Regions from separate parts of the Aneurinibacillus sp. XH2 genome, predicted to be linked through region 1. Evidence: riboswitches for the same ligand, from Rfam matches in the RefSeq annotation. Region 1 holds a riboswitch; each other region holds the start of a gene.
What was found. A riboswitch is a leader RNA that binds a small molecule or an ion and turns the genes downstream of it on or off. The one in region 1 is predicted to bind cyclic di-AMP.
Positions count from the first base shown of each region.

Region 2: it holds a riboswitch for cyclic di-AMP, as region 1 does, so the genes downstream of both, ACH33_RS03300 (C40 family peptidase) here and ACH33_RS06240 (Na-translocating system protein MpsC family protein) in region 1, are expected to answer to the same signal.
Region 3: it holds a riboswitch for cyclic di-AMP, as region 1 does, so the genes downstream of both, ACH33_RS04935 (LysM peptidoglycan-binding domain-containing protein) here and ACH33_RS06240 (Na-translocating system protein MpsC family protein) in region 1, are expected to answer to the same signal.
Region 4: it holds a riboswitch for cyclic di-AMP, as region 1 does, so the genes downstream of both, ACH33_RS13120 (hypothetical protein) here and ACH33_RS06240 (Na-translocating system protein MpsC family protein) in region 1, are expected to answer to the same signal.

Region 1 is NZ_CP014140.1:1,278,452-1,286,575, forward strand. Features, by position in the region: gene kdpB (potassium-transporting ATPase subunit KdpB) at 1-1,622, opposite strand, end outside; gene kdpA (potassium-transporting ATPase subunit KdpA) at 1,666-3,333, opposite strand; gene ACH33_RS20535 (potassium-transporting ATPase subunit F) at 3,385-3,462, opposite strand; cyclic di-AMP (ydaO/yuaA leader) riboswitch at 3,964-4,109, opposite strand; cyclic di-AMP (ydaO/yuaA leader) riboswitch at 4,531-4,688, shown strand; gene ACH33_RS06240 (Na-translocating system protein MpsC family protein) at 4,808-5,188, shown strand; gene ACH33_RS06245 (sigma-54 interaction domain-containing protein) at 5,237-6,583, shown strand; gene pdhA (pyruvate dehydrogenase (acetyl-transferring) E1 component subunit alpha) at 6,946-8,001, shown strand; gene ACH33_RS06255 (alpha-ketoacid dehydrogenase subunit beta) at 8,001-8,124, shown strand, end outside.
Region 2 is NZ_CP014140.1:677,099-685,222, reverse strand. Features, by position in the region: gene ACH33_RS03320 (pyrimidine-nucleoside phosphorylase) at 1-1,134, opposite strand, end outside; gene ACH33_RS03315 (NupC/NupG family nucleoside CNT transporter) at 1,160-2,389, opposite strand; gene yunB (sporulation protein YunB) at 2,788-3,531, opposite strand; gene ACH33_RS03305 (S-layer homology domain-containing protein) at 3,722-4,342, opposite strand; gene ACH33_RS03300 (C40 family peptidase) at 4,623-5,087, opposite strand; cyclic di-AMP (ydaO/yuaA leader) riboswitch at 5,095-5,226, opposite strand; gene ACH33_RS03295 (MFS transporter) at 5,711-6,904, shown strand; gene ACH33_RS03290 (FAD-dependent thymidylate synthase) at 7,182-8,124, opposite strand, start outside.
Region 3 is NZ_CP014140.1:1,012,803-1,020,926, reverse strand. Features, by position in the region: gene ACH33_RS04955 (fatty acid--CoA ligase) at 1-1,549, opposite strand, end outside; gene ACH33_RS04950 (cytochrome d ubiquinol oxidase subunit II) at 1,868-2,899, opposite strand; gene ACH33_RS04945 (cytochrome ubiquinol oxidase subunit I) at 2,930-4,267, opposite strand; gene ACH33_RS04940 (polysaccharide deacetylase family protein) at 4,419-5,132, shown strand; cyclic di-AMP (ydaO/yuaA leader) riboswitch at 5,192-5,341, shown strand; gene ACH33_RS04935 (LysM peptidoglycan-binding domain-containing protein) at 5,350-6,141, shown strand; partial or broken gene ACH33_RS04930 (sigma-70 family RNA polymerase sigma factor) at 6,201-6,494, opposite strand; partial or broken gene ACH33_RS20030 (DUF4351 domain-containing protein) at 6,694-6,789, shown strand; gene ACH33_RS04925 (AHH domain-containing protein) at 6,914-7,627, opposite strand; partial or broken gene ACH33_RS04920 (transposase) at 7,665-8,081, opposite strand; partial or broken gene ACH33_RS18570 (helix-turn-helix domain-containing protein) at 8,052-8,124, shown strand, end outside.
Region 4 is NZ_CP014140.1:2,657,350-2,665,473, forward strand. Features, by position in the region: gene ACH33_RS13110 (DUF1444 family protein) at 1-797, opposite strand, end outside; gene ACH33_RS13115 (hypothetical protein) at 935-2,122, opposite strand; cyclic di-AMP (ydaO/yuaA leader) riboswitch at 2,293-2,419, shown strand; gene ACH33_RS13120 (hypothetical protein) at 2,423-2,776, shown strand; gene ACH33_RS13125 (enoyl-CoA hydratase-related protein) at 2,914-3,711, opposite strand; gene ACH33_RS13130 (DUF533 domain-containing protein) at 3,847-4,278, opposite strand; gene ACH33_RS18800 (YvrJ family protein) at 4,456-4,602, opposite strand; gene ACH33_RS13135 (DUF2922 domain-containing protein) at 4,614-4,826, opposite strand; gene ACH33_RS13140 (DUF1659 domain-containing protein) at 4,863-5,087, opposite strand; gene ACH33_RS13145 (phosphatase PAP2 family protein) at 5,200-6,087, opposite strand; gene ACH33_RS13150 (Rossmann-like and DUF2520 domain-containing protein) at 6,159-7,028, opposite strand; gene ACH33_RS13155 (DUF47 domain-containing protein) at 7,286-7,906, shown strand; gene ACH33_RS13160 (inorganic phosphate transporter) at 7,923-8,124, shown strand, end outside.

The sequences.
Region 1 (8,124 bases):
TTCGCAGCCATCGTACCTGAATTCATGGCAAGACCAACATCAGCCTGGGCGAGAGCAGGAGCATCGTTTGTGCCATCTCCGGTCATGGCAACCAGCTTGCCCTGTGCCTGTTCACGCTTGATCGCCTCGATTTTATCTTCCGGCTTGGCTTCAGCGATGAATTCATCTACCCCGGCTTCCTGGGCAATCGTCGCAGCTGTGAGCGGGTTATCACCCGTACACATAACGGTTTTAATCCCCATCGCCCGCAGTTCAGCAAACCGTTCCTTTAAGCCTGGTTTTACCGTATCTTTTAAATAGATAAGACCGTAGATGCGATTGTTAATGGACACGGCAAGCGGTGTTCCGCCCGCCTTGGCGATTTGGTTTGCTTTTTCTTCTAAATCATTCGGAATCGAGCCGTTGGCTGTTATAACAAACGCTTTAATCGCATCCACCGCCCCTTTGCGAATCTTTGTGCCGTTGCTTACGTTTAAGCCAGACATCCGGCTTTCTGCGGTAAATTCAATAATCTCTGCATCTGCATATTCATTTTCTGGCCACGTAACACCAAGCTTATTTGCTAACTCTACAACAGAACGTCCTTCCGGGGTTTCGTCTTTAACGGAGGATTGTAGAGCTGCCAGCGTTATATCTTTTTGCGATACACCGTCTACAGGGATAAACTCGGCTGCCATACGGTTACCAAAGGTAATCGTTCCTGTTTTATCAAGAATCATCGTATCAATATCGCCGGCTGCCTCGACCGCTTTGCCTGACATCGCCAGCACGTTAAACTGGGTAACACGGTTCATTCCGGCGATTCCAATTGCGGAAAGCAGTCCGCCAATTGTTGTTGGAATCAGGCAAACTAGAAGTGCAATTAATGTTGCGGTATCCAGCTTAATGTGCAGGTAGTTAGCCAGCGGTACAATCGTTATGATAACGAATAAGAAAATGAGCGTTAGTACGGTCAGGAGGGTAGTCAAAGCGATTTCGTTCGGTGTTTTTTGACGTGTTGCCCCTTCAACAAGAGAAATCATGCGGTCAAGGAATGACTCCCCCGGGTCAGTCGTTACTTTTACAATGATATAATCGGAGACTACGCGCGTCCCTCCGGTAACCGAAGAAAAGTCACCGCCTGCTTCTTTAATTACTGGGGCAGATTCTCCTGTAATGGCTGATTCATCAACGGAAGCGAGGCCTTCGATAATTTCACCGTCAGATGGAATAAGCTCCCCTGCGTCAACGCGGACAATATCACCCTTACGCAGCTGGGTGGATGATACCTCTTTAATCGAACCGTCTTTTTGCAAGAGTTTAGCTATTGTATCAGATTTTGTTTTTCGCAACGTATTAGCCTGAGCCTTGCCGCGTCCTTCTGCAAGTGCCTCAGCAAAGTTGGCGAACAGGACGGTAAACAAAAGAGTCAGAAAGATCGTAACATTGTATCCACGGCTTACGGTGCTCGGACCGAATGCATCTGGCACCACACATAAAACAAAAGTAATGAATGTCCCGATTTCAACAATAAACATGACGGGATTTTTGATCATCATGACAGGATTTAATTTTTTAAAAGAGTCGATAACGGCTTGAGTGATCATTTCTTTGCTGAGCGTCTTTTTCTGCTTGATAGCCATACAACATCCTCCTCATTTATAGTCAAACGGACAAAAGGTTCCTTTACATCCCCAGATGTTCGGCGATAGGGCCGAGCGCCAGAGCAGGGAAGAAAGTTAGCGCGCCAATAATCAGAATCATCATTAGCAGAATGACGGTAAACAGCGGCGTATCAGTACGGAAAGTTCCGACAGAGGCAGCGACTCTCGACTTGGTTGCCAGCGAGCCAGCGATAGCAAGCATAGCGATAATGGAGATGTAGCGGCCGAACAGCATGACAAGTCCGATTGATATATTATAAAAATTTGTGTTTGCTGTAAGACCGGCAAAAGCAGACCCATTGTTCGCTGCGCCGGATGTAAAAGCGTATAGCACTTCAGAAATACCGTGCGAACCCGGATTTAGGATAGATGCCATGGATTCTGGACGCAGGAAGGCAAGTGCAGTTGGCACCAGGATAAGAATCGGATGGATCAGAAGAGCAATGGAGGCCAGCTTCATCTCCTTTGCTTCAATTTTTCTTCCAAGAAATTCCGGCGTCCTACCAACCATTAAGCCGCAGATAAATACACTTAAAATGACATAGAGCAGGCCATTTAATAAACCGACACCTTTACCGCCGAATACGTTGTTGAGCATCATTTCTGCGAGCGGAACAAAACCACCTAACGGAGTCAATGAATCATGCATATTGTTAACCGAGCCGGTGGTAGCAGCTGTCGTTACCGCTGTAAATAATGCAGATTCAAAAAAGCCAAAGCGAACTTCTTTTCCTTCCATGTTGCCGTGAATGCCCATTGCATGTAACGCTGGCGTTCCTTTATATTCCTGAAAGAGTACAGTGCCGAGCATAATGAGGAAAATAACGCTCATCGCTGCAAAGACACTCCAGCCCTGACGTTTGTTTTTAATCATCACGCCAAATGCATAAATAAGCGAAGTGGGCAGAAGCAGCATAAATAAAATGTGCAGAAGGTTTGTCAGCGGTGTCGGGTTCTCAAACGGGTGCGCTGCGTTTGTTCCGAAATAACCACCGCCGTTTGTACCTAAGTGTTTGATTGATTCCAGAGAAGCTACCGGCCCTCTGGTAATCACCTGATTTGCCCCTTCCAGCGTTGTCGCGGTCACTGCACCATGTAACGTCTGCGGTACGCCTTGAAAGACAAGAAAGAGCGCGGCGATGAAAGAAAGCGGTAGGAGTACACGGGTTATTAGACGGACAAGGTCAACATAGAAGTTACCCAGTTCATTTTTATTGCCAGATATACCGCGAATAAAAGCGATAGCTACTGCAAATCCTGTTGCGCTAGATGTGAACATCGGAAATGTGATGGCCAGCATTTGGGAGAGATAGGACAGTCCGCTTTCTCCGCTGTAGGCCTGCCAGTTGGTATTCGTAATAAAAGATGCTGCTGTATTAAAAGCCAGTGCGCTTGGCATATTATCAATACCATCCGGATTGAACGGCAGATATTTTTGGAGACGTAGTACAGCGTATATGAGTATCATCATAACGAAGTTAGAGAATAGCACAGCGGTCACATACTGTTTCGAGTCCATGGATTGTTCTTCATGCACACCCATTATCCGATAAAATAAACGTTCAACCGGCCCAAATACACGATCCAGTCTGGTTTTTTCATAGCTAAATACGTTAACCAGATAGCTTCCTACCGGTTTGATTAATAGTAATGCAATCAATAGAGTGACAGCTACTTGTATAATTCCTATACTCATTTTCGTTCCTCCTCGTCATCGACATTGGTAGCATTAGAGGTAGCATTAGAATTTTTCGGGTCTCATAAGGACGAAAATTAAATAAACAATAGCAAGGAATGCAATCATGCTAAGTGCAACCATCGATCAATCACCTCCTTATGCTCGATCGCAAAACCAGGCAAATCCCCAAAAAATCAGGAATGATACTACAAATAGAGCGATAGTGATGACATCATGAAACATTCCTCCATCCTCCTTTTTTGGATATCGCGTAGTTTTTTCTAAAAAAAAATAGACCGATGCATACCTCTTCTCCGTTTGAAACGCATGATGAAAGAAAACCGGGTGTAATAGACGCCAGTACACTAGAACTTTTTCATTCCATTAGAGGCAACGGATAAAAAAGTTCCCATGTAAGTCCGGTTTATCATGCGATTCACTGCTGGAGAAAAAGCACGATCGGTCTACCTAATGCCTGCCCATCCCTTCTGGTTGGACTTGCATTCTGTCTCCCTGTTCTTTTTCTTGAAACAGTGTTATTTGATTTTTTCAAAAATAAAAAGACCTGCAAAATATAAGAGCGGCTCATTTTACTGGCGGTAAAGCACAATAAAAAAAGACTGCTCAAATAGGCGGTCTCAAGACCTCCTTCGCTTTAGCCGACGAAGTTAGCTGACGGGTAGGATGGCGAAAGAGCGATTCTCATCCCTCCTTACAAAAGTAAGGATTAACCCCAAATACGTGGGTCCTCCGCTTCCGGATGCTCCGGAATTAGGCCGAATTTGCAATTGTTTTATGTGAATCATTATAAGAGGACTGAAACAAAAAACAAAACCCAAAATTTAAACAAAAAATAGCTAAATTACGTTTTGTTAAAATAATAAAATGATAAAATCATTTATATTCTTACTATATCTCCTTATTTTTTACGATTTCTTCGTATTATCTGTTTTTTTTATGTTGAAGCAGGGCCATGCAAGAAAAATATTTTTATTTTATGCAGTGGAGCAAACAAAAGAAAAAGAGTAAAAAAAAGAGAATATAGAAGAAAAGTAAAAGTTTTTTTGAAAAAAATTTAGATTTTCTTCGCTTTATAAATGCTAATCCTTCTTTACAAAAAGTGAACAGCACACATAATATAAATCCATCCCATTGATGTATTTTGAAATGATGGCAATCGAAGTGCTGATAAAAAGTAAATATTCACATCCAACCTGATCGCTGAGTCCCAAATAGGGAACGGGGGAACCAACCGCGGTATTCAAAATTATAAGCCGCACGGGGTGAATCTTGAATAGCAAATTCAAGTAGGGCGACTCTCACGCCCGAATCCGTCAGCTAACCTCGTAAGCGTGTCGAGAGGAGGAACGTTGTCTTGCTATCGTGACAGCTTTGTTTGTAGTGCGAAAAACCGGAAGAAGACATCCTCTTCTTTCGGTTTTTTTTATGAAGAAAAACAGGTAGAAAAAAAAGGGGGGACGTTGTTATGGGACAATCATCAAAAAACAGGATGGAAGCAACGATCAGTGAAGCGTATATCAAATTTTTACGGGAGATTCTCGGCAGAGGACCAAGAGAAACGAAGACATATATTATTAAAGATATGGTGATTATACGTTTAAAAGAGGTACTGACCCAGGAAGAAAAGACGCTGGTGAAAATTGAGCGAGGGAAGCCGCTGGTTAAGGAGATGCGGCGTATTTTGCGTGAGTCACACAGCGTGGAAACGGAGGAGATGATTTCACGTATTACCGGTTGTCAGGTGATTTCAAGCCACAGTGATATAAGTACTAAACTTGGGGAGCAGGTGGAATTGTTTATTTTAGATTGTGATTTAGAGAAAATTCTAAAAGTAGATGTAAAATAAAAATTTTGAGACATTTTGCACCGAGAATAAAACAGGAAGGTGATCGCTTTGAACGTAAAAAATTTTATTGATGAGGGCGGCGCTATTATGAACCTCTTCCATGAAGGGGTCGTTATCGTTGATCAGCGGGGAACAGTTTTATATGTAAATGAAGCATGCTCGCGAATCACAGGAATCCCAAAACAGGAGCTCATTGGGAAATATGTAAAAGATGTCGTTTCTGATACAAATATTTTAAAAGTCTTACAGTCTGGTTACCCGGCGCTGGATATTCCAGCGCGTGCAGGAGACAGCGTCGTTATTTCAAATATTGTGCCTATCTATGACGAAACGCAACAGCTTCTGGGAGCTGTATCGATCTTCCGCGATCTAACCGAAATATTGCGGCTGAATCACAGATTGTCAGAAGCGGAAAATACGATAAAAGATCTCCAGCAAAAGTTATCGCTTGCCGATTTAGCTGACGGGAATGATATGCTGATCGGAAATAGTCCTGCCATGAAAAAAATTGTGGAAATTTCTTTAAAAGCAGCGCGGGTTGACTCCACGATCATGATTGAAGGGGAAAGCGGAACCGGAAAAGAAATGCTGGCCCGTTTTATTCATAACCATAGCGAGAGAGCGAAACAGCCATTCGTTGCTGTAAATTGTGCTTCCATTCCGGAAACTTTGTTGGAAAGTGAATTATTTGGCTATGAAGAGGGCGCTTTTTCCGGTGCAAGGCGGGGAGGAAAACAGGGAATGTTTGAACTCGCGGATGGGGGGACATTGTTTCTGGATGAATTGGAGGATTTAACTCCATCTGTTCAGGCCAAGCTTCTTCGGGTGCTTCAATTTAAGGAATTAATTAGAGTAGGCGGAACGAAAACGAAAAAAGTAGATGTACGTATTATAGGAGCCAGCAATCAAAGCCTGGAAAAACTGGTCAAGGAAAAGAAATTTCGTGAGGATCTTTATTATCGTCTGAATGTCGTACGGGTAGAAATTCCTGCTTTGCGCGAAAGGAAAGAGGATATTCCGTTGTTTGTTCATCATATTTTAAAGAAGATGAGACATAAGTTGAACAAAACGGTTAAAAAGGTACATCCAGATGTTATCCGGCATTTGCTTGCTTACCCGTTTCCCGGGAATGTCCGCGAGCTGGAAAATATTCTGGAACTCGCCATTATTATGGATGACAATCAAGTCCTCGATTTGGCTGATTTGCCAGAGCATATTGCTTCCGCGTCATCCGATTCTTCCCCAACCATTCAACTCCCTACTTTGAGAGAAATGGAAATGTCTTTAATAAAAGAGGCAGTAAGCAAATGCAAAAACAAAGCGGAAGCTGCCCAAATGTTAGGAATATCACGGGCTACTTTATACAGAAAAATGGAAGCATATGGTATCTCATGATAAATTTATGTATCATTTTTAAACAAAAATAAGAGATGCTCACTTTGTTTTCTCATTTTGATACATAAAGAAAAACAAAATGTATCATTATTTTACATTTAATCTGATATGAAATCTGAAAATATTGAAAACATAACCTCTTCTTCTTGGTATACTTCTTGCTAATTAAAGAAAGTATCATGACTTCTTCTCTACTCTTGAACGATAATAGGATGTCAATGTATCCAATGGAATGTATACAGTTGTCATCACATTTTATGAAGGGAGAGGTAAAAATGTCGGTAAGCATAAATGGATTACCGGAGCAGGCTGACAAATTGAAAGCGAATACACCGGTACCGGGCGAGGAAAATACGGCGGAGATGTACCAGGTTTTAACTCCTGAAGGGGAGCTTCGCGAAAGTATCGAAGGAAAAATTGATGAAGCGCTTATGCTTAGGATGTATAAGAATATGCTGCGTGTTAGAATGTTTGACCGGAAGTCCATCATCTTACAAAGACAAGGTAGGATGGGAACCTATGCGCCTTTTGAAGGTCAGGAAGCATCTCAGGTAGGAAGTGCGATGGCTTTATCGCCTCACGATTGGTTGTTTCCGACATATCGCGATCACGCGGCAGCGATTACCCATGGCCAGATGATGTTTCGCGTCTTCTTATATTGGATGGGGCATATGGAAGGTTCCATAAGTCCGGAAGGGAAAAAGATTATGCCTCCATGTGTTCCGATCGCTACACAAACGGTACACGCTGTTGGCACGGCTTGGGCCAGCAAGCTGAAAGGCGAACAGAGTGTAAGCATCGCTTATTTGGGGGATGGTGCGACTTCAGAGGGGGACTTCCACGAATCGCTTAACTTTGCCGGCGTATACAAGGTTCCCGTTATTTTCTTCTGTCAAAACAACGGGTATGCGATCAGTGTTCCCTTTGAAAAACAGTCGGCTTCGAAAACGATTGCCCAACGCGCGGATGCCTATGATATGAAAGGCGTGCGCATAGACGGCAACGATATTTTCGCGGTTTGGCTTACTGTAAAGAAAGCGGTTGAAAGGGGAATAAAAGGCGAAGGCCCGACATTAATTGAAGCGATTACCTTCCGCTACGGAGCGCATACTACGGCGGATGATCCAAAGAAATATCGCGCCCAGGAACTTCTTTCCCGGGAATGGCGGGAGAAGCGCGATCCGCTCAAACGTCTTCAATTATTTTTGCAGAAAAAAGGTTTATGGAACGAGATCATGGAAGAGCAATGGCTGAAGGAAATCAATATTCAGATAGATGAGGAGTTAGCAAAGGCGGAGAGCTATCCGAAATCAAAGCCAGGCGATATGTTTACCCATGTTTACGCTGAGATGCCTTGGCATATTCGGGAGCAGCAACAAGAATTGCAAAACATCCTGGATAAGGAAGGGAAGAAATGATGAGCCGAAAACTTACAATTATTCAAGCCATAACGGAAGCGTTGGATCAGAAGCTTGCAGAAGATGAGCGCGTGATGCTTCTTGGCGAGGACATCGGGATCAATGGAGGGGTCTTTCGGGCGA
Region 2 (8,124 bases), 600 kb from region 1:
CGCGCCAACAGCCAAATCAATAGCTGAATCTTTGGTTGTACGACCTGCGCCGAGCAACATTGCTGCTGTGCCGATCCGGTCCGCCTGAATGGAAGCGATATAACCCTCTGCCGGCGCTGCCACTTCGAATACATATTTTGCTGTCGGCAATCTGGATGGATCATCGATAACTGAAGCATCTCCACCTTGAGCAGACAAAAATGTTTTAAACTTTTCAAGTGCCTGACCGTTCGCAATCGCTTCTTTTAATCTCTCTCTCGCTTCTTCCGGGCTTTGCGCTTTTCCTCCAAGATATACCATATAGCTGCCCAGCGTCAGGCAAAGCTCTTCCAAATCTTTTGGTCCATGGCCACGCAACGTATCAATTGCCTCTTTTACTTCCAGGGCATTGCCCACCGCATAACCTAACGGCTGGCTCATATCCGAAATGATCGCCATCGTCTGACGACCCACACGATTCCCGATATCCACCATCGCCCGCGCAAGTTCGCGCGCCTGTTCTAGCTCTTTCATAAGCGCACCGCTACCCGTCTTTACATCAAGGACGATAGCATCAGCGCCAGACGCGATTTTTTTGCTCATAATAGAACTTGCGATAAGCGAGAGCGAATTTACCGTCGCGGTAACATCACGCAATGCGTATAATTTTTTGTCCGCAGGAGTTAAGTTGCCGCTCTGTCCCACAACAGCGACTTTATTTTTGTTGACAAGCTCATTAAACTGTTGATTATCAATTTCTACATGAAATCCCGGAACTGATTCCAGCTTATCAATGGTGCCGCCAGTATGACCAAGACCACGCCCGGACATTTTGGCCACCGGCACGCCAAGCGAAGCTACCAGCGGGGCAAGAACAAGCGTCGTTGTATCCCCTACGCCGCCGGTGCTATGCTTATCCACCTTGATCCCCTCGATCGCTGACAAATCAATCTGATCGCCCGATTCCACCATCGCCATTGTTAAATGCGCTCGCTCCTCTTGTGTCATATCACGGAAGAAAATCACCATCGCTAGGGCAGACATCTGGTAATCAGGAATGTCGCCTTTCGTATAACCTTGAATAATAAAATCAATTTCCGCTTTGCTTAATTCTTTTCCGTCCCGCTTCTTTTCGATTAAATCAACCATCCTCATACGACAGACCTCCCTTTACTTTTCTTTACACAAGCATACCAGCCATTGCCGCACTTAACAGTGAAGCGAGCATACCGGCCGCCACGGCCCGCAGCCCGAGACGCGCAATATCCTGCCTCCGGTTCGGCGCTAGGCTTCCGAGCCCGCCCAAAAGGATCGCCATGGAGGACAGATTGGCAAAGCCGCAGAGCGCAAAACTGACAATCGCTACCGTTTTCGGTGTAAGATTCTTAATTTGCGGAGCGAAATCAGTATAGGCTACAAACTCGTTTAATACAAGCTTCTCACCAATAAAGCCTCCGGCCATGATCGCCTCAGACCATGGCACACCGACCGCAAATGCAAGAGGGGCAAAAATAAATCCGAGAATCTTCTGCAAAGATAATCCTTCGTAATGAAACCAGCCACCGATAATGCCCAATCCCCCGTTAATGAGAGCGATAAGCGCAATAAAAGCAAGCAGCATAGCTCCAATATTAAGCGCAAGGTGCAAACCGACGCTTGCGCCGCGCGCAGCAGCGTCAATAACGTTAACCGATTCCGAGTCCTCATCCATTTTGAACTCCAATTTGCTTCCCGGAGCGGTTTCCGGTATTTTCGTCTCCGGCACGAAAATTTTTGCAATCACAAGGCCGGCCGGTGCCGCCATAAAGCTGGCTGCCAGTAAATATTCCAATGGCACGCCAAGCAGCGAGTAGCCCACAAGCACAGAACCCGCCACCGAGGCCAGTCCACCGGTCATCACCGCAAACAATTCCGAATTGGTCATTGTCGCGATGTAGGGACGAACAACAAGCGGTGCCTCCGTCTGTCCGACAAAAATGTTTGCGGCAGCGGACATTGATTCCGCTTTACTCGTTCCAAGCAGCCACGACAACGCACCTCCGATAATTCGAATAATCAATTGCATAATGCCGAGATAATAAAGCACGGAAATCAGAGCGGAAAAAAAGATAACAACGGTTAATACCTGGAATGCAAATACGAAAGTAATTCCGGATTGGGGCGTATATAAACCGCCAAATAAGAATTTAACTCCTTCATTTGCGTAACCCGTAATTTCTGTAACGATCATCGTTAATTTTTCCAGCCACTTTTTCCCTGTTTCCCATTTCAGGACGATAAATGCAAATACTAGTTGAATCGCCAAACCACCCAGCACGGGCCTCAGTTTAATCGACTTTTTGTTATTAGAAAATAAGAATGCGATCCCGAGCACAACAAGAATCCCCAAGAGTCCCCATAACATGTTCACGCTATCCCACCTCTTCATTTATGTAATTTTATTGAATGAGCATTCATTCTTCTCAACATACTACATATGCTTTCTTTTGCCTAGTTTTCTATGCCAGCCTTGCCGCTTTCTCTTTATCCTTCCTTTTTATGCTGTCTGTTTATTCATCTTCTGTTTCCACTCTTACAACCAGCTGTGAAATCGCTTACATCCTTCTTTTCTATTTTACAATATATCACAATACTTTGTTCGATAGAATTATCTTAATTACCCATTTTATTCCTAATCATAAAGACAAAAAAAAATCCACTGCCGTTCTTGCAGTGGAAAAATAAGGGGGAGAAAGAGAGAGAGAAAAATTTTTAAAGCTAATAATTATATTATTCCCAAAAATGATTTTGGCTAAACCTATGCATCCACTATTTCTGAATTTCTATGCTATTGGTTTGTACAGGAGGCACGATACTGGGTGGTTGTACGCCCGGAATTTCGCTTCCTGTCGGCCGTCCTTTGCCGTCATAGTAAAATTGGGGCACATTTCCGACGATAAGCGCGTTTGAAACTGGGATTTCCATTTTTACAATCGCCGGCTGCGTTGCAAAAGGAATTACAATTTTTACCTTTGTCTGGATAATAATAACAACTGTAATCAATACCATGTTAATGCCTGCTTCTTTCATTCTCGGTTCCAATTCGACATGCACGCTTCCGAATGGTACAAGCGTAAGTGGCAAGTCGGGGCCTAGTTGTGCCAACAAATTGCTCTTCAGCGCCTGACCTAGCGGAAGTGTCTGCGGCACCTCTTCTAAGTTTTTCAACGCATGGGTCACATTTTCCATCGTGTCCAACGCAATACGCGTATATTCATTATGGTTAAAAATGGCGGCCTGGATTTTTCCCTCTTTATCTTCCTTTAGCTGCACAAGTTCTTTAAAGTTAACATCTTTAATTATTTTTTGACCGATAGCATCATGAATCACTTTGGTCGCTAGTTGCTCCGTCCGGATGCGGGCGATTTCACGAATGGCCGGCTCTATATTTTTCTCTATATAGTAGAATGTTTGAAAAGTAAGACCCAAAAAAATCAGGAGGGAAATTAAAAACATATATTTCGAAGGGATCGGGGAACGAACGTTTCTTCCGCGCCATCTCTTCCTTCCCATGTTTCCACCCCCTTGCTGCAATATATGCCCAAAGCCGGCAGTCTAGGACTAAAAGACATTCTATCCAGCACCGCTTTTACCAAAGTGGAGCGAACAGAATAGCTTCTTTGTGGAAAGCGGGAGCAAACAAAAAGCCTGAAAGCACCGCTTTCAGGCCGGAAGAAGTATAACGCCACAAAATATACCAATATTACTTTAGTTTACCATAGAGATATGCGCGCGCTTGTTCAATCAACACAGCCGCTTCTGCGCGTGTAATATATTTAGCTCCACGGAAGGTGTTATCCGTATATCCTTTCATCACTTTCTTGTCTACCAGAGCAGAGACGCTGCCGACCGCCCACACCGGTATTTGATTAAAATCATCAAGCTTTTGCGCGGTGTCGACTTTTGTCACATCCAGTTCTAGCAGACGTGCCATCATAACTGCCGCCTCAAAACGTGTAATGGGCTTATTCGGTGCAAACTTGCCCTGATATCCGGTGACATAACCTGCTTGATAAGCGGAAGCAACTTGCTGATAGAACCATTGATACTTATGCACATCGCTAAAATCAACAATTGCATTTTCATTGAACTTGCCAAACGCCTTGTTGGCCATTGTTACAAATTCTGCGCGGGACACTTGTTTGCCTGGTCTAAACGTTCCGTCTTTATAACCGGACACAATCCCTTCTGCTACTAATTTATCCACTGCGGGTTTCGCCCAGTAAAAGTTGTCGAAGTCTTTGAAGTTGGCCGCGGAAGCTACAGAAACCACACTTAGTGACAAACCCATAGCCAACGCTAGCTTGGTAAATTTTCGTTTCATGATGAAAACCCACCTTTCCCTTACTATTTTCATATAAATAAAGCCTGCTTACGCCGCTTTATTTCTACCAGTAATTTTTTATGTTATCACCATCCAATCTAACGTATCCTGATGGCCTTCGGAAGTTAGCAAACCAGTAAATATATGGTTCCCACTTAATTATTTTCTTCGAGCTAAATAACGTGTTTATGGGGGGCATCCGTAAAAAATTAAAAAACCCCCAACCGTCCTTATGGCAGTTAGGAGTTAATAGCAAGATGTATGTAAATAAATACTCCGCTTATTTCAAGATGCGCTTCGCGCCTACATAACGTTTTCCCCAGTAATATTTATCATTAATATCATTAATAGCAACACCACGGCCGCTGGAAGAATGAATAAATTTCCCGTCTCCAATATACATACCCGCATGTGTTACAGGAGCACGACGGGACGTCTTGAAAAATACCAAATCACCCGTACGTAACTGAGAACGAGAAACCGGTGTTCCTCTCTGATACATAGCAGCTGCCGTACGCGGCAAAGAAATCTTTTCTCTTTTGAAGAGATAATTCAAAAATCCGGAACAGTCAAAACCACTTTTGGTGGTTCCCCCCCACTTATAAGGCGTTCCTATTAAACTTTTTGCTATCTCCACAAGAGAATTTTCGGCTGCGGAAGCTGTACGGGTACCTATAGGCGCAAACAAAGCGCTAAGAGCGATTGTCCCAGAAATCGCAAATATCATAATTTTCTTTTTTTTCATAGCCTAGTTTTACTCCCTTCATGCCTACGAGGTTAGTTGACGGGTTAAGAGGAGAAGGTCTCTTTCCGCTTGCACGGATCCACCCCAAAAATAAATTGTCCCCCGTTCCACGTTACTGTGGATTCGGCAAGTAAAATTTTCTATATAATAGGCCACCTCTTATAATTAAGGAAATCTTTTTCTTTCTATCTCTTTCCACTAACAACGTTTACAGTTTATCGAATTATATCGAAAAAGAGAAGAATTAGAAGAAAAAGTTCACAATTTAGACACATTTTGTTGAATTTTTTTGCAACCTATCGAAATATATCTGTATATTAAGCTGATGTTTACTCGATATGAAAGGAAACGGGGCAAGCAACACGCTGCCACGGTCTATCCGGTATGCCTATCATGTTTGCGCCGTCTCTAGCATAGCAAAATGCGAAGGCTTTCTCTTCATGTTTTCCCCTCCCTTTCCCTCTCGCTCCTGCTCTTTCGATTCACTTTACGCAAACAAAAACCCCTGCTTCCTCTTGGTTAGAAGACACGTTTTCTGACAAAACCATATATATAATGAAAGGACATTCTATCGAGATTATCGTAAAATTACGGTAAAGCATTCTCAAAAAGGAGATGAGCATATGAAAGCTCCCTCGCGAACTGACGTTTCTCCCGCCCTTTGGACCCGGGATTTTATATTGACAACCGTATCGAACCTATTTCTGTTTACCAGCTTTCAAATGTTAATCCCAACGCTTCCTGTATATGTGGAGCAAAGCGGTGGCAACGAATTCTCTATTGGGCTTGTTATCGGGATTTTTACCGTATTCGCTCTGCTTGCTCGCCCGTTCGCCGGAAAAGCACTTGACACGCTCGGCAGGAGAAAAGTAATGGCTATCGGTCTGCTTATTTTCATTCTTTCGGTGGCAGGTTACTACTGGACAACAACCGTATTTCTTATTTTAAGTCTGCGAGTCATTCATGGCATCGGATGGGGAATTGCTACCACCTCCTTTGGAACGGTCGTCTCTGACATTATTCCGGCGCAACGACGTGGAGAAGGCATGGGATACTATGGCCTTTCTTCTACGCTGGCGATGGCGCTTGCACCGCTGTTTGGCATCTGGCTTGTAGAAAAAACCGGCTTCGGAATGCTGTTTTTTGTTTCTACATTGCTTGCTGTGATAAGCTTTCTGCTTTCCCAGATCATTCGCTATCCAGATGTTTCTGTTTTCGTTCCTTCTCCGGAGCCAAAACATCGTAACCGACTCGATGAATGGTTAGAGGTAAAGGCGCTATTTCCTTCATTTCTTGCAATAATGCTCGGGCTTACATATGGCGGGATTGTTACCTTTATTACGCTGTTCGGCAAAGAAGCAGGAATTACAAACGTAGGATGGTTCTTTCTGACTCACGCTCTCATGGTTATGATCGTCCGTCCTGTGGCGGGCAAACTGTTTGATCGGCGTGGACACGTATGGATCCTGCTGCCAGGGGCATTCTTCACAGCTGTAGGATTGCTGTTTTTATCTTATTCCAATAATTTGTTGTCACTTATTCTTGCTTCTGTATTCTACGGCATCGGGTTTGGCGCTATTCAGCCGACCTTACAGGCGTGGACGATTAACAGGGTGGCACCCAACCGGCGTGGCGCCGCCAACGGCACGTTCTTCTCCGGATTTGATCTGGGAATCGGCGCGGGTGCTATGCTGCTCGGCACCATAGCAACGGCAACCAGCTACGCGGTCATGTATCGTATTTCGATTGTATTCATGGGACTGTATCTTATAACATATTCGCTTTATCTGGCTAAGAGTGCAAAAAAAAGCGCCTAGGTTCTCATGTTAAGCAACTTATCCATTCACCTCTTCTTCCCGGGCTTGATTGATTTTTTGCGCGATTTTTCCTTTTGTACTGCAACAAAGCCGTTAAAAAGTGGAAAAGAGCACACAACTATCTTGTGTCTTAAGCGACCAAGATGTTTTGTGTGCTCCGCTTAGAGAACAGCTTTGCGATCGAGTTTACTTTTTAAGCAATTAAGCAACAGAAAGAAGGGAAAGTTCGTGAATAGCGAACGGACAAAACATGTAGCCCAACGCCCTAAGCGCTTTTTTATTTCTTCAAATGCCGATCCATCTCAAATCCAGGCAAAGAATGTTCCATATCATGGAAAATACGTTCAAGTTGAAAGGCCACGCTGCGAATTTCATCCTGTGCGTATTCTTCCTTACGCAGCGTCACGAAATGGGCCAGTCCGTACATGTTTGCATAAAACGGCAATCGGCGCGCGTTAGCGTTCAAGACAACATATGGCGCGATGCCAATTAAGCCGTTCTCCACCAATTCATTGTACAATCGGTGCGACTCTGCCCGCATAGTCAGCAATGTATTGATGATGCGCTCCGCTTCTGGCGTGCCGGATGCTTCCACTGCTTCTTGTGGAAGAATCAAGCCGTAACGCGTATCCGGAAGTTGAAGTGAAAAGTCGAACGCACGATGCCGGATAATCTGGTGATGACAGCCTTCGGAGCATGTCACCGCCACACGCTTACCAAATGCGCGCATGATGGCGGGAAGTTCGCTGAATCGGTTCATCTTTGCCAGATCGCCCAGCACCATATCATCCGAGCGTGTAAACGCAAGCGCTGCGGCGTCTTTCGTCACTTCCACAAACGGGCCGTTATACACCGGCAATGTTTCCGGTTCCTGCACACGACGCTGATAAAACTCTGCCATATAAGAGCAAAGATACGGCGTCGCTTCCGTATGGCTGATAAGCGAAGGCAGCACTTCGGTCGTATGCTTGCGAATTTTCTGCGCTATCTCCACCACTTCGCTGCTATACCCTTCATGTGATAGCATTTCCGCAATCGCGTCGGAAATAGCACGAGCATTGCCGGTGACAGCTACGTTTGATTTAGTGGCCAGAGGCAGCACATTGCGCGCATTTTCATACGCAAGCTTTTCTACAGCACTGTCTTTCATGCCAGGGTGTTTTGCTTTAAGCAAGGCAAAGAAAAGCGGAACAAGCTCTTCATATTTCCGAAAGCATTCT
Region 3 (8,124 bases), 270 kb from region 1:
GCTGTTTTTCCAGCACGAATTTTTGGATTTTGCCGCTCGGTGTTTTAGGCAGACGCTCCACAAAGTAATACTCGCGCGGTCGCTTATATTTCGCCAGTTGGCCGCCGCTAAGAAGAAAAGCATCCAGTTCTTTGCTATCCACCGCACTTCCCTGTTTGGTTACAACATAAGCAACAACAATCTGTCCCCATGTTGGATCTGGCTTGCCTACCACCGCCACCTCCAGCACCTCTGGATGTTCTATCAGCCTGTCTTCCACCTCACGCGGAAAAATATTTTCCGCTCCGGAAACAATCATATGGTCAATACGATCACGAATCCAAATATATCCATCTTCATCATACGAAGCCATATCCCCAGTATGGTACCAGCCGTATGCCAGCGCTTTCTCCGTCGCTTCTGGCCGCTTGTAATATTCAAGCATCATACACGGACCTCTTACGATAATTTCTCCAATTTCTCCCACGCCGCATATGTCGTCGGGGTGTGAAGGACTGCCGTCTTCCCGCGTGCGTACAATTCTCACTTCGTGCGTCATCACCGCTTTGCCCGCCGATCCGGCCCTGGCCAACTGTTCATCCGGGTACAGTACGGTTACCACCGGCCCCATCTCCGTCAAACCATACATCTGCACCAAATCTGCACCCACCTTCTCCTGAAATTGTCTAATAAGTACAGGTGCCATCGAAGCGCCGCCATAGCCAAGCAAACGCAAAGAGGATAAATCATATCTTTCAAACGAAGGATCGTTCAACAGCATATTCACCATCGTCGGCGCTGCGAACAAATGGGTAACTTTTTCTTTTTCGATCGTCGCCAGCACTTCTTCAGCCTGAAAGGAATGAAGCAGAACATTTGTGGCTCCCACCTGCATGCGCGGAAAAAACGATGTATGCAATTCAGCCGTATGGTTGAGTGGAGCCACGCACAGGCCAATATCATTTTTGTTAAGTCCCATGCATTGCATCATCAGCAAATTATGGTGTACCATATCGCGATGCCGGTGAAGCACGCCTTTCGGCCGCCCGGTTGTCCCGCTTGTATACATCATGATATATAAATCATTTTCATGAACTTCAACGAACGGCGCACGATCCTCACTTTCCTCCAACAATTCATAAAACGAACAGGCATAGTCCGGAACTTGCTCATCAACAAAAATATAATATTCAACCTTAACGCCAAGCTCTTTTGTTTTGTGAACCGTCTCTTTCAGCTGCTCCTCATATAGCAAAACTTTACTGTTGGCATCGTTTAAAATATACTGCAACTCGTAGGCGGTTAGGCGATAATTAATCGGATTAAAAACCGCACCGATTTTTGCAGCTGCGAATAACGCAACCACAAACTCGCTCGTGTTGTACAAAAATACGGAAACAATATCTCCTTTTCTTACACCGAGCCCAATAAGGGCATTTGCAAAGCGATTTACCTGCTCATCCAACTGCTTATACGTCCATACTTGATTTTTACGCCGGTATATCAAACCGATCTTCTCCGGATAATTCCGGGCTGTCCATTCTACTAACTCGCCAACGGTCGTACTCATCCTATCCCCCCAAAAGCATTAAAATCATTCCTCTCCTTCTTCTATTGCAAAAATAAAACCAATTTTCTGACTTATTAATGCTAAAGTGTTGTATCATTAGCAGTGTGTATTGTTTTCAATAGAAACAATACATTTCTAAAAGAAATAATTCATATCAAAAAGAAACAATATTCCTCTATGCACTTGACTTCATTCAGATATCGGCGTTCTCATAGTGAAAGAAGGGGAAAGGGAGAAGAAAAAACAAAACGTGCTTCTTACTTCCAACTTTCCTGCCTTCTAACCATAGCTGAAACGCTGAAATAACAAATAAAATGTTTATGGCTGCTTTACGTAACGTTTGTCTTTCATAAACATTCGCCAGAAATATAAAAATCCCGGGGTTAGAATCGCAAAGCAGACAATGTAGGAAACAAACAGCGCCCGGAACGTATCTGGATGAGTAAAAGCGGACTCAATGGTAACGTGCGGATACACGATATAGGGCAAATGAGCTTTTCCATAAGCATAGCTGGCAAGCAAGTATTGTACCACGATGCCAAGTACCGCCACACGGGGCTGACCGGGCAATGAAGCGCGCTTTCCTCCCGGCCACCACAACGCCGTATAGCCGATAAAGAACGCTACAGCCGATGCAATAAGCAGCCAGAAATGATGTAGCAAATTTTCATACAGCCATAAAGCCTCACTTTTCATGGATGTAACGAGTGCCAGCGCAGTAAAAAAAGAAAGCGGGCCATTCAAAATGGCGTCGCGGCGATATAAGCGGTATGCTTCCATTTCACCCGCGACCCTAGAGTAATCGGATAGCAACAACGAAGACAAAAAGAATGTACTGCTGATGGCAAAAGCCATGTACGAAATCCCGCTTGCGCTTGTCAACAATTTCCCAAGCAACAATTCCTCATGCCCATTTATTACTTGAATAAATCCTCCCTGCGTAACGGGCAGAACAAGAATGAGCAATGCGGGAATAAACAGACCGCTAATGCCAGATATAATCGCAAGCTGCCTTTCATACCCTTCCATCGAATGTGAATATACAAGAAATGCGCTGCGGATAGCCAAAAGCAGCAGAATTAAGCTGCCAGGAATCAGCAGTACCGTGCCCAGCGTAAATGTGGCACCGGGAAAAAAACTCATCAGCCCGACCACAATAAGTACAACAAACACATTCGTCACTTCCCACGAAGGGGATAAGTACCGGTTAGCGATATTGGTTGCCCTGTTCTGCCTCCGGTTCATGTATATCATAGACCAAAAACCGGTGCCAAAATCAATAGATGCAGCAACTGAATACACGAACACAAACATCCATAACATAGCAATTGCGATCAATTCATTACTCATATTCCTCCATCCCTTCCTTATTCCTGTACCTCATGAACCGAGAGACACTTTCTCCAAATCTTTAACAAGCGGATGGCGTTTGAAATAGTGGCGCAGCACAAACACGGTCGCCAAACCGAGCAGTATATAAATCCCAACAAACAGAACAAATAAAAACCCGATATTGCCTGCCTGAGTAACGGAATCAGCAGTCAAAAGCGTCCGGTACAACACCCATGGCTGACGCCCGGTGCAGGCAAAAATCCAGCCACACTCAATTCCGATCATTGCCAACGGTCCCGTTACAATAAACAACCACATCAACCAGCGCGGAAACGTTTCCCGCCTCAGTAAATGACGCCAAACAAATCCAATGATAGATAGCGCAAGAAGCAGGCCACCGATGCCGACCATCGCGTTGAACAATATATGCACATAAAGTGGCGGCCAGTATTCGCGTGGAAAATCGTTTAATCCGGCTACTACCTCGTCAAACCGGTTGCCCGCAAGAAAACTGAGCAGCCCCGGAATCTCGATCGCATACTTGACACTTCTAGTGGCTTCATCCGTATAACCACCGATCGCCAACGGAGCATACGGCTGCGTTTCAAAAAGTCCTTCAGCGGCCGCAAGTTTCTCCGGCTGGTATTTGTGTAGCATTTGCGCCGAATCATGACCGTTCAGCGCCGTGCCAAGAGAAAACAAACCGCCAACGGTAAGAGCCATCATTAACGCTTTGCGGTGAAATAAAAATTCCTTACTTCCCCTGTTACTCTTCAACAATTTAAACGCTGCAATGGAAGCAATCGTAAATGCGCCGGTCATGTAAGCAGACAAAGTAACATGTCCCGCCGATACAAAAAAACTCGGGTTAAAAAATCCAACCCACGGATCCACATCAATCACTTCGCCGTTTTCCATCCTAAAACCGGCGGGCGTTCCCTGAAATGCATGCACATTTGTAATCAGGATCGCGGATGCTGCCGCACCAATCACTACGAATATCATGCTTAGAATGCGCATAGACGCGGACAACCGATCGGCCGCATACACATAAATGGACATGAACAACGCTTCCAACAAAAAAGCGAAAATCTCAATCTGAAACGGAAGAGCAACAACCTTCCCAACGACTTCCATAAAACCAGGCCACAGCAAGGAAAGCTGAACACCCGCAATGGTGCCGGAAGGAATAGCCACCCCGAGAAGCACCGCAAATCCTTTCGTCCAGCGTTGTGCCATAATGCCATAGTCTTTGTCTTTTTTCCACTGGCGCAAAACTTCTGCTGTTAAAATCATCAGCGGAAGCCCCACGCCAAGCGTAGCAAAAATAATATGAAATCCCATTGTCGTCCCAAACAACGCCCGGGCTAGTTGCAAATCATCCACCGTTTTCTGCTCCTCTCATCTGGAATGCTTTCCACTTTAGTATTGTTTTCCTACACGATAAATATTCTGCATGCATTCCCACCCTTTGTAAGCATACCTATCCAAAAACGCGCAAACATTATACATACCATTACATAAAACGGTGAGAGACATGAAAATTGTGAAGCTTTTCGTTAGCTTAATCGCCACATTGTTATGCTGCTGGGCCACTGTGTTTCCAGCAGCGCCAGCAATCTCGAAATCGACTGCTTCCCCTATTTACCATGTTGACACGAAGCGGAAACTCATTGCCCTTACGTTCGACGATGGCCCCCATCCTGTCTATACGGCTAAGTTGCTAAACATTCTTGACAAATATCATGCCAAAGCGACGTTTTTTGTCGTGGGCCAGCGCGCGAAATGGTATCCGCGTGTGATCAGGGACATTAATCGCAGAGGTCATGAAATCGGCAACCATACGTTTACCCACCCGCGTATGAAGAACATAACTACGGCCCGTTTACGTGATGAAATCCGCAAAACCGATCAAGTCATTTACTCGCTAATCGGGAAACACCCGCGCTTCTTTCGTCCACCCGGAGGAGAAGTAACATATACTGTGCTTCTCAGTTCGACAAAACAAAAACATCCGGTCGTCATCTGGTCATACCACCAAGATACGCGCGATTGGGCACATCCGGGGATCGACTACATAGTTAACAAAGTAACAAGTGGAGCCAAACCGGGAGATATTATTCTGTTTCACGACTCCGGTATCGACCAGACGCAAACATTGCTTGCAGTGGAGAAAATCCTTCCTATTCTTTCTAAAAAAGGGTATAAATTCGTAACACTTTCCCATCTTTTACAAGAAAAAGAAAGATAAAACTTTAAGTACTTATAATTACCAGCGATCCTCTTTTGATTTTTGTGTTATGATGTCGGGGTACAAAAAAGCCGAAACTTCTTTAAATAAAGAAGTGCAGGGGATACTCTTTTGGGGTGAATTGCTTATCAAGATACATGGATAAGCATAGGGTAAACTCCTGAACCCGAACCCGGCAACTAACCTTGTAGGCTATCAGGAGAGGAGAGTTTTTTGTATGAAAAAAAGTTTATTTACCGGTTTACTTACATTAACTGCATGCGTAAGCGCCACCAATATAGCCGCCGGTGCAGAGTACAAAGTAAAAAGAAATGATACGCTGTGGAACATTGAAAAGGCTCATCATCTACCTTTCACTTCGCTTCAGGCTGTCAACCCATCCGTTGATCCATTAAACTTGCAAATCGGTTCTACGATTCAATTACCGGACACCTATACAGCCATGGAAGGAGAAACTTTCTGGACCATCGCGAAGAAGCTAAACGTTCCTGTCCAAAAGCTGCAAGCCGCGAATCCAAACGTAGACCCGCAAAATATTCAAGGCGGCACCGTACTTGTGTTGCCAGAAAAGAAACAAGACGATAAAAAGGCACCAAAAAAGAAAGCGAACAAACCAGCGACCGCAATTGCAGCCAACAAAACTTCCGACAGTCCGTCGGTGAAAACGGCCTCTGGTAAAAAGTTTACCTATAAGCGCGTCATTTTTTCAAAAGCAACGGCTTATTCCGCTGCACCTGAAGAAAACGGCGGGTGGGAAGGTGTGGACTACTTCGGCAATAAGCTGAAGGTCGGTACCATCGCGGTCGATCCAGATGTGATTCCGCTTGGAAGCAAAGTGTACATTACAGGCTATTCCTTCCAGGGGCTTCCGAAAGGCGGTATGATCGCACACGCCACCGATATTGGCGGAGCTATTCAAAACAACCGCGTGGATATTTTCGTGCCAGGCTCACCAGAACATGTAAGTAAGTTTGGCGTTCAAAATATAAAAGTTTATGTTTTAAAATAAGAAACAAACCGCCGAAAAATTTTTTCCCATTTTTCGGCGGTTTGTTTTTATATGTTCGATTAATTTTTCACTGCATTCTCGTTTTTGCGGTAAAATTCATGAAACAACTTCAATAAAGCCCTCTTCTCAATCCGCGATACATATGAACGTGAAATGCCAAGCTCACGCGCGATCTCCCGCTGTGTCCGTTCCTCTTCGTTATCCAGCCCGAAGCGGCCAATAATAACTTCTTTTTCCCTATCATCGAGGATATGAATGTGCTGATAAATTTTGTTTTTTTCAATCTTTAGCTGTACCTTATCTTCGACTTCGTTCGCTTCTGTGCCAAGAATATCGATAAGGGATATTTCATTTAACCAAATATGTTGTATGTGTTGTGCGATCAGATCCATATTCGTGTGTGCATTCCCCGACAAAAAGTACTGGTTAACCCAACCTTTATCCGGTTCAGATGGATTCAATCTTTTTTCTCCACAATTATCCAAAAAATAAAATACGGAACCCCCTTTAAATACAACTTTATACGTTACAGACTTATCATTATCAATAAAAGTCGAACTGAAACAAAAAAACTGGCGTGACTATATTCAGCAGGACAATCCTATCGCGGCTGCACTGCTAAGCAAAATAAGGTACACTTCCAAAGAATGAGTAGAAGCCAAAAAAAGAATTTCTTCGCATGCTGGTGCAGACCCGGCTTGTATGACACTGTGATATGCTCCCCTTTAAGATGCAGAACTCCCAGTCAAAACGTTTAGTCCGGTATCCACCTCTAAACTACCTTTACTTCTTGAAAGTCGCACCCAATAATCCCATTCTTCTCTATTTCTTCCCTAAACTTTTCTGACACAAATACTGGTATCTCATCCCCTTTTAGTTTAATTATATGATTCCCAGCTACATTCTCTTTAGTCAACGCATATTTTTGTACCGAATATATTTTTTCTCCATCTAGTTCAAAAACACTATCCTTTGAATGTTCAAGACAAAGCGCGTCTACCACATTTATAATATTTGCCACAAAATAACCTTCCAGCGGCTCGTTCGTACACTTGTCTATGATTCTAACAGGGAAATACTGAATATTACCCTTTTCTAAACTGTCTAAAACCCTCTTCAATTTAGACGAAACGACAAACCACCCTAAATTATTCGCTAGGTAGTCTGTTTGCCGTTCCCCCTCGTTCGGGTCATAATAAAAAGTGATTCTTTCGTTCCAACTTTTGAAGAGTTTTCCCTCTTTAAGCTGGTATTGCTCTATCCCATAAGTTTCTTCACAATAACACATAATATCGTCATCCGGATGCCTACCTTGATGCGGAAGCAATTCTTTATTCCAAGCCTCATCCAAATCTAAGCCATACTTTTTCGTAATCGCTTCTATTTGCGGTGTATACTTCTTACTTTTATTAGTTGCATAATGATGTACTTGTTCAGGTTTAGCTTTTGGCGTCCCCTTAGGAAAGTCTAATAAACATGACTTTATAAAAAGAGTGGCAGTTCAGTAACTACCACTCATTATATCAACTTACTTTGCTGTTAGGTATGTCAGGCATGATATAAGCGGTTTTATTCTCCATCATGCCATAGATAATATTGACAAGTCTTCTCATAATGCAAATAAGCGCTTGTTGTTTGGTTTTACCTTCTGCTAGCTTTTTCTGATAATACTCGTAAAACACAGGATTTCGAGGAGTTTTACTACCTTTACAAATATGTATTTGTTGAACAGCCAAGTTATAAAAGATAGTGTATAATTCCCTGTTTCCTTTTTTGCTTTTCTGAATAGTTTCCTTGCCGCCCGAACCCATTCGGACAGGGGCTATTCCTGCGTATCTTGCAAGTTTATCGGAATTAGTGAAACGATGAATATCCCCGATTTCTGCAATGAAAGCGGATGCTGTCACCGTATCAATGCCTGGCATCGTTTCAAGCTGAAAGAAATCCTGAAAGAACGTGGCATTTCTCAACGTGAATTGGCCC
Region 4 (8,124 bases), 1.4 Mb from region 1:
AATTCCCCATTCTCGTACATGAACGGAATCGGTGAAATCGGCACATCCCCACGCATGGAAAAATCGACCGCTATCTGCGCCAGTATATACGCTCCCTTGGCGTCGGCCAAATCCGCAATAATAAGGACGTCCTGATGCGGCAGCGCCACACCCATTTTCCCTTTTACTTTCTGCTCCATCCAAGATAGCAAATCCGGATTTAGCACACGGCTAGCGCTGTAACTATCCTCACCTGTAAAAAAGTAAAATACATTATTACCAATACGATCCTGCTTCGGCGTACTTTCAAGCCGCGCAAGGTTAGCGAGCGCTAATTCGTGCAATCTATCTTTTGTTATCTTCGCCTCCGCGACCATATCCCGAGTAATCAAAAAATAGCTCGTTTCCAAATCGAGCGCATACAACAGCACAGTTTCAGCTGTATGTTCGCGCCATACCACCTCTTTATTTTTCTCCGCTTTCACAAAAGAAGGATGGCGAATAACCGGATAAATCCGCGTCTCATTGCCGTGTAGCGCATGCTCCTTCACGGCTTCGCTGGCCGTTACAACCACTTTAGCCACAAAATCCTCAATCCATTGTTCTTTTTCTGATTCATGCTGCTCCACTTTCGTAAATAGCGGGGTGAGCCTAATTTCTAGTTCACCGCCCTGCTTTTCGGAGTGGCGCAGCGTTATAGTCTCCAGCCGCTCTATATCACCTATAACTTGCCATTCTTCTGAAAGCGAGCGGCTTAAATTTCGGACGACTCGCTGATGCACTTCTTTTTTTAGTTCCAGCTTTCTGTTTTCCTCCATCTTTATCTCTTCCTTACACTTTATATTTTCCCCGTCGCTATTCATTCGCCAAAATCGAGATAAAACATTCACCTCTTCTTTCCGCTCTTACGTTGCCTTTCTGTGAAAGATGCACCTTCGTTCCAAAAGCGACATTCCTATGTCCAAAACAATTTCTGTTCAAACTCCTGAATGATGAGATTCGGGTTCTCTCCCGTCCATTCCGCCAAACGAGCAAGCGCCTCACGGATAAATGCGATAAACTTTTCCAGTTCTTCCTCGTTAAATACAATTTCATCCCCGTTAACGCTCGAAGTCACCACCATAGAAGTAACGAATCGCGTCATCGGCACGTATTCGTCATTAAGAAAATAAAACACGTACGGATATTGTTCAACAAGGCGACTTGCCCAGGCGTTCACCGCTTCATTCTGCATAACATCTTCCAGTTCGCCGGAAAAACCGTAAAATGAAAACACAAGTCCTGCCTTTTTCTGGCGAATCCGTTCTTTGTCTTGCAACACTTCGTCAAAAAAAGTAACCAGTTTTGAAATATCCTCCTGCTCAACCTCTTCGCGCGAAATTTGGATGGGCGTAATATGGGCGAACTCATTATCTTCTGCCAGCTCTTCTTCCTCTTCTGCGCGCTCCGGTTCCCCCCCTATCTCCGCCTGCTTTTCTTCCATCGCAATACGTTCCGACATCATCTTCAACCATTCTTCAAAACGGCGCCAATCCGCTTCGTCCAATTCCCAGCCAATGGCTTCGGCAAACGCTGTAGCCCGTTCACGAGCATCCCATCCAAGCGCCTCGCACGTATCATAAATCATCACAAATCGGCTCTGCATAAACGTTCGCTGTTTTTCCGGGTGAGAAGGAAGCACGAACGTCCGGTAAATCTGTGCCGTCTCCTCATCTGTCCAATCAAAAAATGCGGTCGCATCATAGGTTTCTCTCTCCGCCCCTTCAATGTATTTTCCGATGCGTTTGCCTAAAAATTCATCCGCTTCTGCCATCAGTTCTGGAGAGAGACGCAGTTGCAGCCGACCTTCTCGACGTAACCCCAGCTCAATTTGTCCTAAAATGTCTTCCACTATACGAGCGATTTGTTTATAACTGTGATGCTCAATTTTTTCCCGGGTAATAACATATATTTGCGGCTCATCACGTCGTTCCAACGCTCTGTTTGAACCATGTTCATTTTCCCCCGAATTAGGTAGAGAAGCACTTTCCTCCGCTAGCTCTTCCCAAGGTATCTCGCCCGTCCGTTCCGCATCCACGCACTCACTTTCGTGTTCTTTCTGCTTTCGTCCTGCAAATACTTTGCGCAGGAATTGTCTGACCATGCTTCATCCTCCTGTTGCCTTTTCCTCAACGTATTCGACACGCTTTTCTTTTTTTCCTACACTATTTTACTGGGAAAAAAACGACACGAAAAGCATCAAAAGCACGTAATCCGTGCACGCTAAAAATCTAATTGACAACAATCGTGCCTGTGCTTTATTATAATCCAATCATGATTCAATCGCCGAATCCGAAAGGAGCGGGGGACCCATATAATAGGGGTGAATCACCTCTGGTGTAGGGCATTGCCTTGTGTCCGAACCCGTCAGCTAACCTCGTAGGCAAAGTTAAGGAGAGGAATTATGGTCAGCTTTTTCAGGAGTGTATTGAAGAGGGAAAATAAAGCAAAGTCACTGGAAGAACTACAAACTGATGCTAAAAAATGCTTGTCCGCTTTGATAGGGAAAAAAGTGACTGTAACAGTGGAAACAAACCAAGAGAAGAAAGAAATGAAAGGAATTCTAAAAAAAGTATCAGCCGAAATTATGGGAAATAAACACCAATGCTTGCATTTCTACCTCGATATTAATACGCAAAGCATCGGGACAATGGAAGTGAGTTCAGTATATGAAGATGACAAAAGCATAGTCATTCTCTGCGAACCGGACTATGCGCGACCAGGCCACTACAACAAAATTATTACTGTGACTAAATAATATACGCACCCTGCTTTTACAGCAGGGTGTCAAACTAAATGCTGCTAAAATTGACTAATCAACACGCCTGATAGAAAACAAACCATAACGAGATTGATACCTCGCTATAGTCTGTTTTTTGTCTTCTCATCCTCTCACTATTCTCCTCTGAACTGCGGCTTGCGCTTTTCGCTGAAAGCATTGAGCGCTTCCACGCGATCTTTAGTCGGAATAATCGTTTCATAAGCTTTCGTTTCAATTTTCAAGCCGGTTTTCAAATCAACTTCCGTCCCGTAGTTGATAGCATATTTCGCCTGAATAACGGCGAGCGGCCCATTCTGCATTATTTCTTCCGCCAGTTCCCGGCATTTAGGAATAAGTCCCTCACGCGTTGTCACTCCGTTAAGAATGCCGAGCGATTCAGCTGTTGCCGCATCGATTTTACGCGCTGTCAAAATCAGTTCTTTTGCTTTGCCTTTTCCGATAAGGCGGGGCAGGCGCTGCGTCCCGCCTGCGCCCGGAATAATCGCCCAACTTACTTCTGTCATGCCAAGCTTCGCTGAGTCGACCGCATAACGAAAATCGCAGGCTAGCGCCATTTCAAAGCCGCCGCCGAAACAAAAGCCGTTAATCGCGGCGATGGTCGGCTGGGGAAGCTCTTCTACCATATCGAACACGAAGCGAATTTTATGGATAAACTGGCGTACCTGCGCTTCGCTCATTGTCCGTCTTTCTTTCAGATCCGCACCCGTGCTGAACGAACGCTCTCCAGCCCCAGTGAAAATGACGGCACGGATGTCCCTGTCAAAGCGGATCTGATCAAGAGTTTGCTCAAGTTGCGTGAGCGTTTCATAATCAAAGCAATTCAATTCATCGGGACGATTCAGTGTTACAAATGCAAGGTGTCCCTCTTTTTCCATCAGTACTTTCGATTTTGCCGCTCCTTCATTATTCATGCATTTGCCCTCACTTTTCCTATCGTTTTCCATACACTTTTGCAGTAAAAGTTCGACAAATGTATGCGTTTTCCTTCTATTATTAATGCTCATCATATGAATAGCACAACAAATATATTTTGCAACGAAAGTTCCTTAACGGTTTGTCACAATGTTTTCCCAACGCGCCATCCAAGCAATCCCTTCCCTTACCCACTGTTCGATTTCTTTGATTTTATCCAGGGCAAGACCAAGCGCCTGCCCTATCGAGTAGATAAGAGCAATTTCTTCCGACACAATTTCCTTGTCCAGCGACGCCAACTTAAACATTTTGCGAATCAACATCATTTTCTCCAGTGTAGTAAGATAAGGACTTACCTCTAATGCTAACGCTTTCGGATCTTTCGGGTTTTCCAAATCATCATGGAAGATCTGGCGCTCACGCACAGTAAATGTATCCAGGTTTACTTGCTGAAAAATTCTTTCCTTTTCTTCTTCATCCATGTATCCATCTGCTTGCGCCACACAAATCAATAAACGAATTTCATATAGTTTCGGATGGCTAGCCGCATCCGTTATTTCTTTCATCTATTTTAATCCTCCTTTATGAAAACGCTTTACCAACATTATAACACTTTTATTTATCATAATTTGTGATGAAAATCGTAACGTTTCTGTCATATATACGTCCGTTCCAGATAAATATGACTTGTCTACATGAGAAACGGCCCCGCCGCTTGCGAGGAAGGGCCGCTTTTGTTTCACCTATTCCTTTATTGAGTAAAGCGTCTGCGTCAGTTGCGTGATGGAGGATGCGAGTTGCTCCAATTTTGCTTCAATGCGAACAAGCAAATAAAGCGTAATTGTCACCGGAAATCCGACATTGGAAATAAACGCTACCCACTCATTCACCACTTTTTCTCCTACACCACGATAGAGGATACGGTCTGATCAAGCAAACGTGCAGCTTTCTTTCCGACCACATGGCCCGCTTTTGTTACAAACATCTGTTTATCCACAATAAGGTCCATCACCCGGGCCACTTCCACCGAATCTACCGGCAGTTTCGGATTAGGAATTATAATCCGCATGGTGCCGCCACCGCTCATCGTGAACGTCAATTCCAGCGTTTTCATTTTGTCTTCCTCCTTCACCTTTTTAGACATCCAGATTTACGCTTCTATCAATTCGCGCTCTACGATCTGATAGACACCAACAAGTGGCAGAGTTTGAAGCGCTCCTAAAGCATTGGCTACCTCCCAGATGTCTTCCTGGCTAACGGTCAGCGCCAAATTCTTATACGTTTTTTTCGTTACTTTCATGTCTCCTTTGGCATCCATTCCGTCTTCAAACAACAATACCATCTGCATAGCCTTTACGTTTTCTTTTACTGCCATTTTGCTCCCTCCTTCCCTTCGGCCCGTCGGCCTTTCTACTTTATAATTCCGCGCATCTTTACCAGACGGGGACAATCTAAAAGAAAAAAAGAGGGCTTATGCCCCCTCTTTATTAACGATTGATCCGCTGTATAGCTTTGCTTTCTCCGTGAATCGGAATGGCGCGCGTTACCGCGCGTGAAGCCCGCAACATTTCCCTTGCTTCCAAACGCGCAATAATAAACGGTGCAAGCCGCTCGGCTACAAGATACAACGCCCAGCCAAGTACAAGCCCACCCAGCACGTCGAATACCCAATGAATGCGCAAATACAGCGTCGTAAAAATAATAAGCACGCTATAAATGCTCCACAGAGTCGCAAACCGTCTGTTCTCACGCAAAGCCAAAAGCAAGCAAGAGAATGCGACCGACGTATGCAGACTCGGAAAACAGTTTTTCACGGAATAAGGAACGTGACCCCAGTTATGTCCCATGATCGACCACACCTCATGCACGTTAAAAAATAAATAAAACGGCAAGGCGATCATTCCGTGCACGAACCAGTTTACGAACAAAAGACGAACAAGGGTTTGGCGATTCACCGTTATGTACGCATACACCGCGTATACAAGATATACGGCGATAAACCCAATAACGTACACGTCATACAATGGATCATGTACCGTTGGTTCCCGAAACCAAAAAAATGATCCGTCATTGTAGGGAATAGAGGCCATGAATGCATTTGCGTCAAAATAAAACGGCTGTTTCTGCGCCCAGGCATGCAACGGTTCATTGGCCTGGAAAATTAATGTAGAAATAATGCCCATTCCAACAATGAGCAGCAGAATAAGTGTGTTCGTAAGCCATTGATGGCGGTTTGCACATCGTATCCGCTCCATGTCACGCTCCGTTACCGTAAGGGGAAGAAAAAGCAAAATAATAAATAAGCTGTTAAAGCCAATTTCATACGAAACGAGGAGCGCGATAAATAAAACAAACCAAAAGCGTTGCATCATCATTTTATGTCACCTTTTCTACCTTAACTAAGCATTCTCTCTATAACTATCTACCGCGCAACTCTAAAAATAAATTATTCAAATAAACGCGTCAATTCGGTGATTTTTTCTTGATCTTTTAATTGCGCGCGCCTAGCTGTGGAAAGCGTCATCTGTCCGAGCGCTCGATAACCGGGCACAAAATGAGAAGCGCACCCTTGAATCGCCGTGATATGCGTCGCGACCGTTGCCACATCTCCGCGCGCCACCGGCCCTGTCAGTGCCCTAACTGTCCCTTTTTCAGCCACATTTTGCACCGTCGTTTTGATAAGAGGAACAAGAGCTGGCAATGCCTGTTCCTCCTCAATTCCGACCAGCTTCATTAATTCCAATGCATAATCAATAACACCGACCAGACCATTGGAAGCGATGCTGGCAGCTGCATGATACAGCGGCTTCTGTCGGGCATCAATCACAAAATACCGGCGACCCAATTCATCCAGCCAGGCGCTCAGCATTTCCACTGCGGCCGCCTCACCCTCTATGCTAAACATTGCCTCCTCCATCGCTCGTGCACCCGATTCTCCATCAGCAAACGTTTGCAGAGGATGCAATGAAGCAACTAGCGCGCCTTTGGCCGTAAGCGGCGCCAATAATTCAGAAGTACCGGCTCCACTCATATGAAAAATCAACTTTCCTGCAATATGTATTCCGCTATCGACGATCTCTTCCGTTACACGTTCAATAGCTCCGTCATTCGTTGTAATGGCGATCCAATCGCTGCGTTCCAATAGGTCACGCACTGTTTGGAATGCCTGGCATGTCTCGCTAACAAATGCGGAAGCTTTTTGCGCATGCGCGTATGTGCGGCTATAATAGCCGGCGACCCTCCTGCCGCGCCGCGCCAAATAAATGCCGAAAGCGGTGCCTAGCCTCCCGGCTCCGATAAAGCCGATGGTTTCCATTTTTTCTCTTCTCCTCCTATTGTGCCTGCTTTTCAATATAGCATGCAGCAATCCCTGCAAAAAAACAAGACAATCTCCATGTTATTTTTGATAAAAAAAACTATTATCTAAGCAGAAGCATATTTTACTTTGTAAAGTTTATGTAAATTTTATAAGATCCACGTTGTCTTTCGGTAAATTTTTAATTAAGATTTCAATGTCCAACGTGATTTGCTAAAATGAACTTTGTATGAAAAAATTTTTGGAGGTATTGTTGCATGATTTTCTCGGCAAAACGAGATGTTTTCCTGGAGATGCTTTCCACAATCGCAGACAATGTCAGAGACTCCGCGAAATACTTCGTTGATTTTAAAATTAAAAACGAAGAAGATTTAAAAGAATTCGCCACTAAGATGAAAGAATATGAAACAAAAGGCGACAAGTACATTCATGAAATTATTGTAGCACTCAACAAGACGTTTATTACCCCGCTGGAAAGAGAAGATATCCTCGAATTAGCGAACGCGATGGACGACATTCTGGATGGCATGGAACAATGTGCTTCACGTTTTGAGATGTATAACATCACACAAGCCGATGACTACATGATCGAATTTACCAAAAAAATTCTCGAAAGTACGGAGGAAGTAGCTAAATCCACCAAATTACTGAACAAAAAGAAATTGATGGATATCCGTCCGCACGCGATTAAAATCAACGATTTGGAATCTCAGTGCGACGAATTGCTCCGTGTCTGTATTAAAGAACTGTTTATCAAAGAAAAAGACCCGATTAAAATTATGCAATATAAAGAGCTGTATGAAATCTTTGAAAGCATTTCAGACAGCTGTGAAGACGTAGCCGATACCCTCGAAACGATCATCATGCGAAACGCGTAAGGAGAGGCTCTTTTTTATGGATACAACACTGGTACTTATCATTGCGATCGTTTGTCTCGCGTTGGCGTTCGACTTTATTAACGGATTTCATGACACGGCCAATGCAATCGCGACTTCGGTATCGACACGTGCGCTCTCCCCACGCGTGGCAATTATTCTTGCGGCTACGATGAACTTCGTTGGCGCGCTTACATTCACCGGGGTCGCCAAAACGGTAA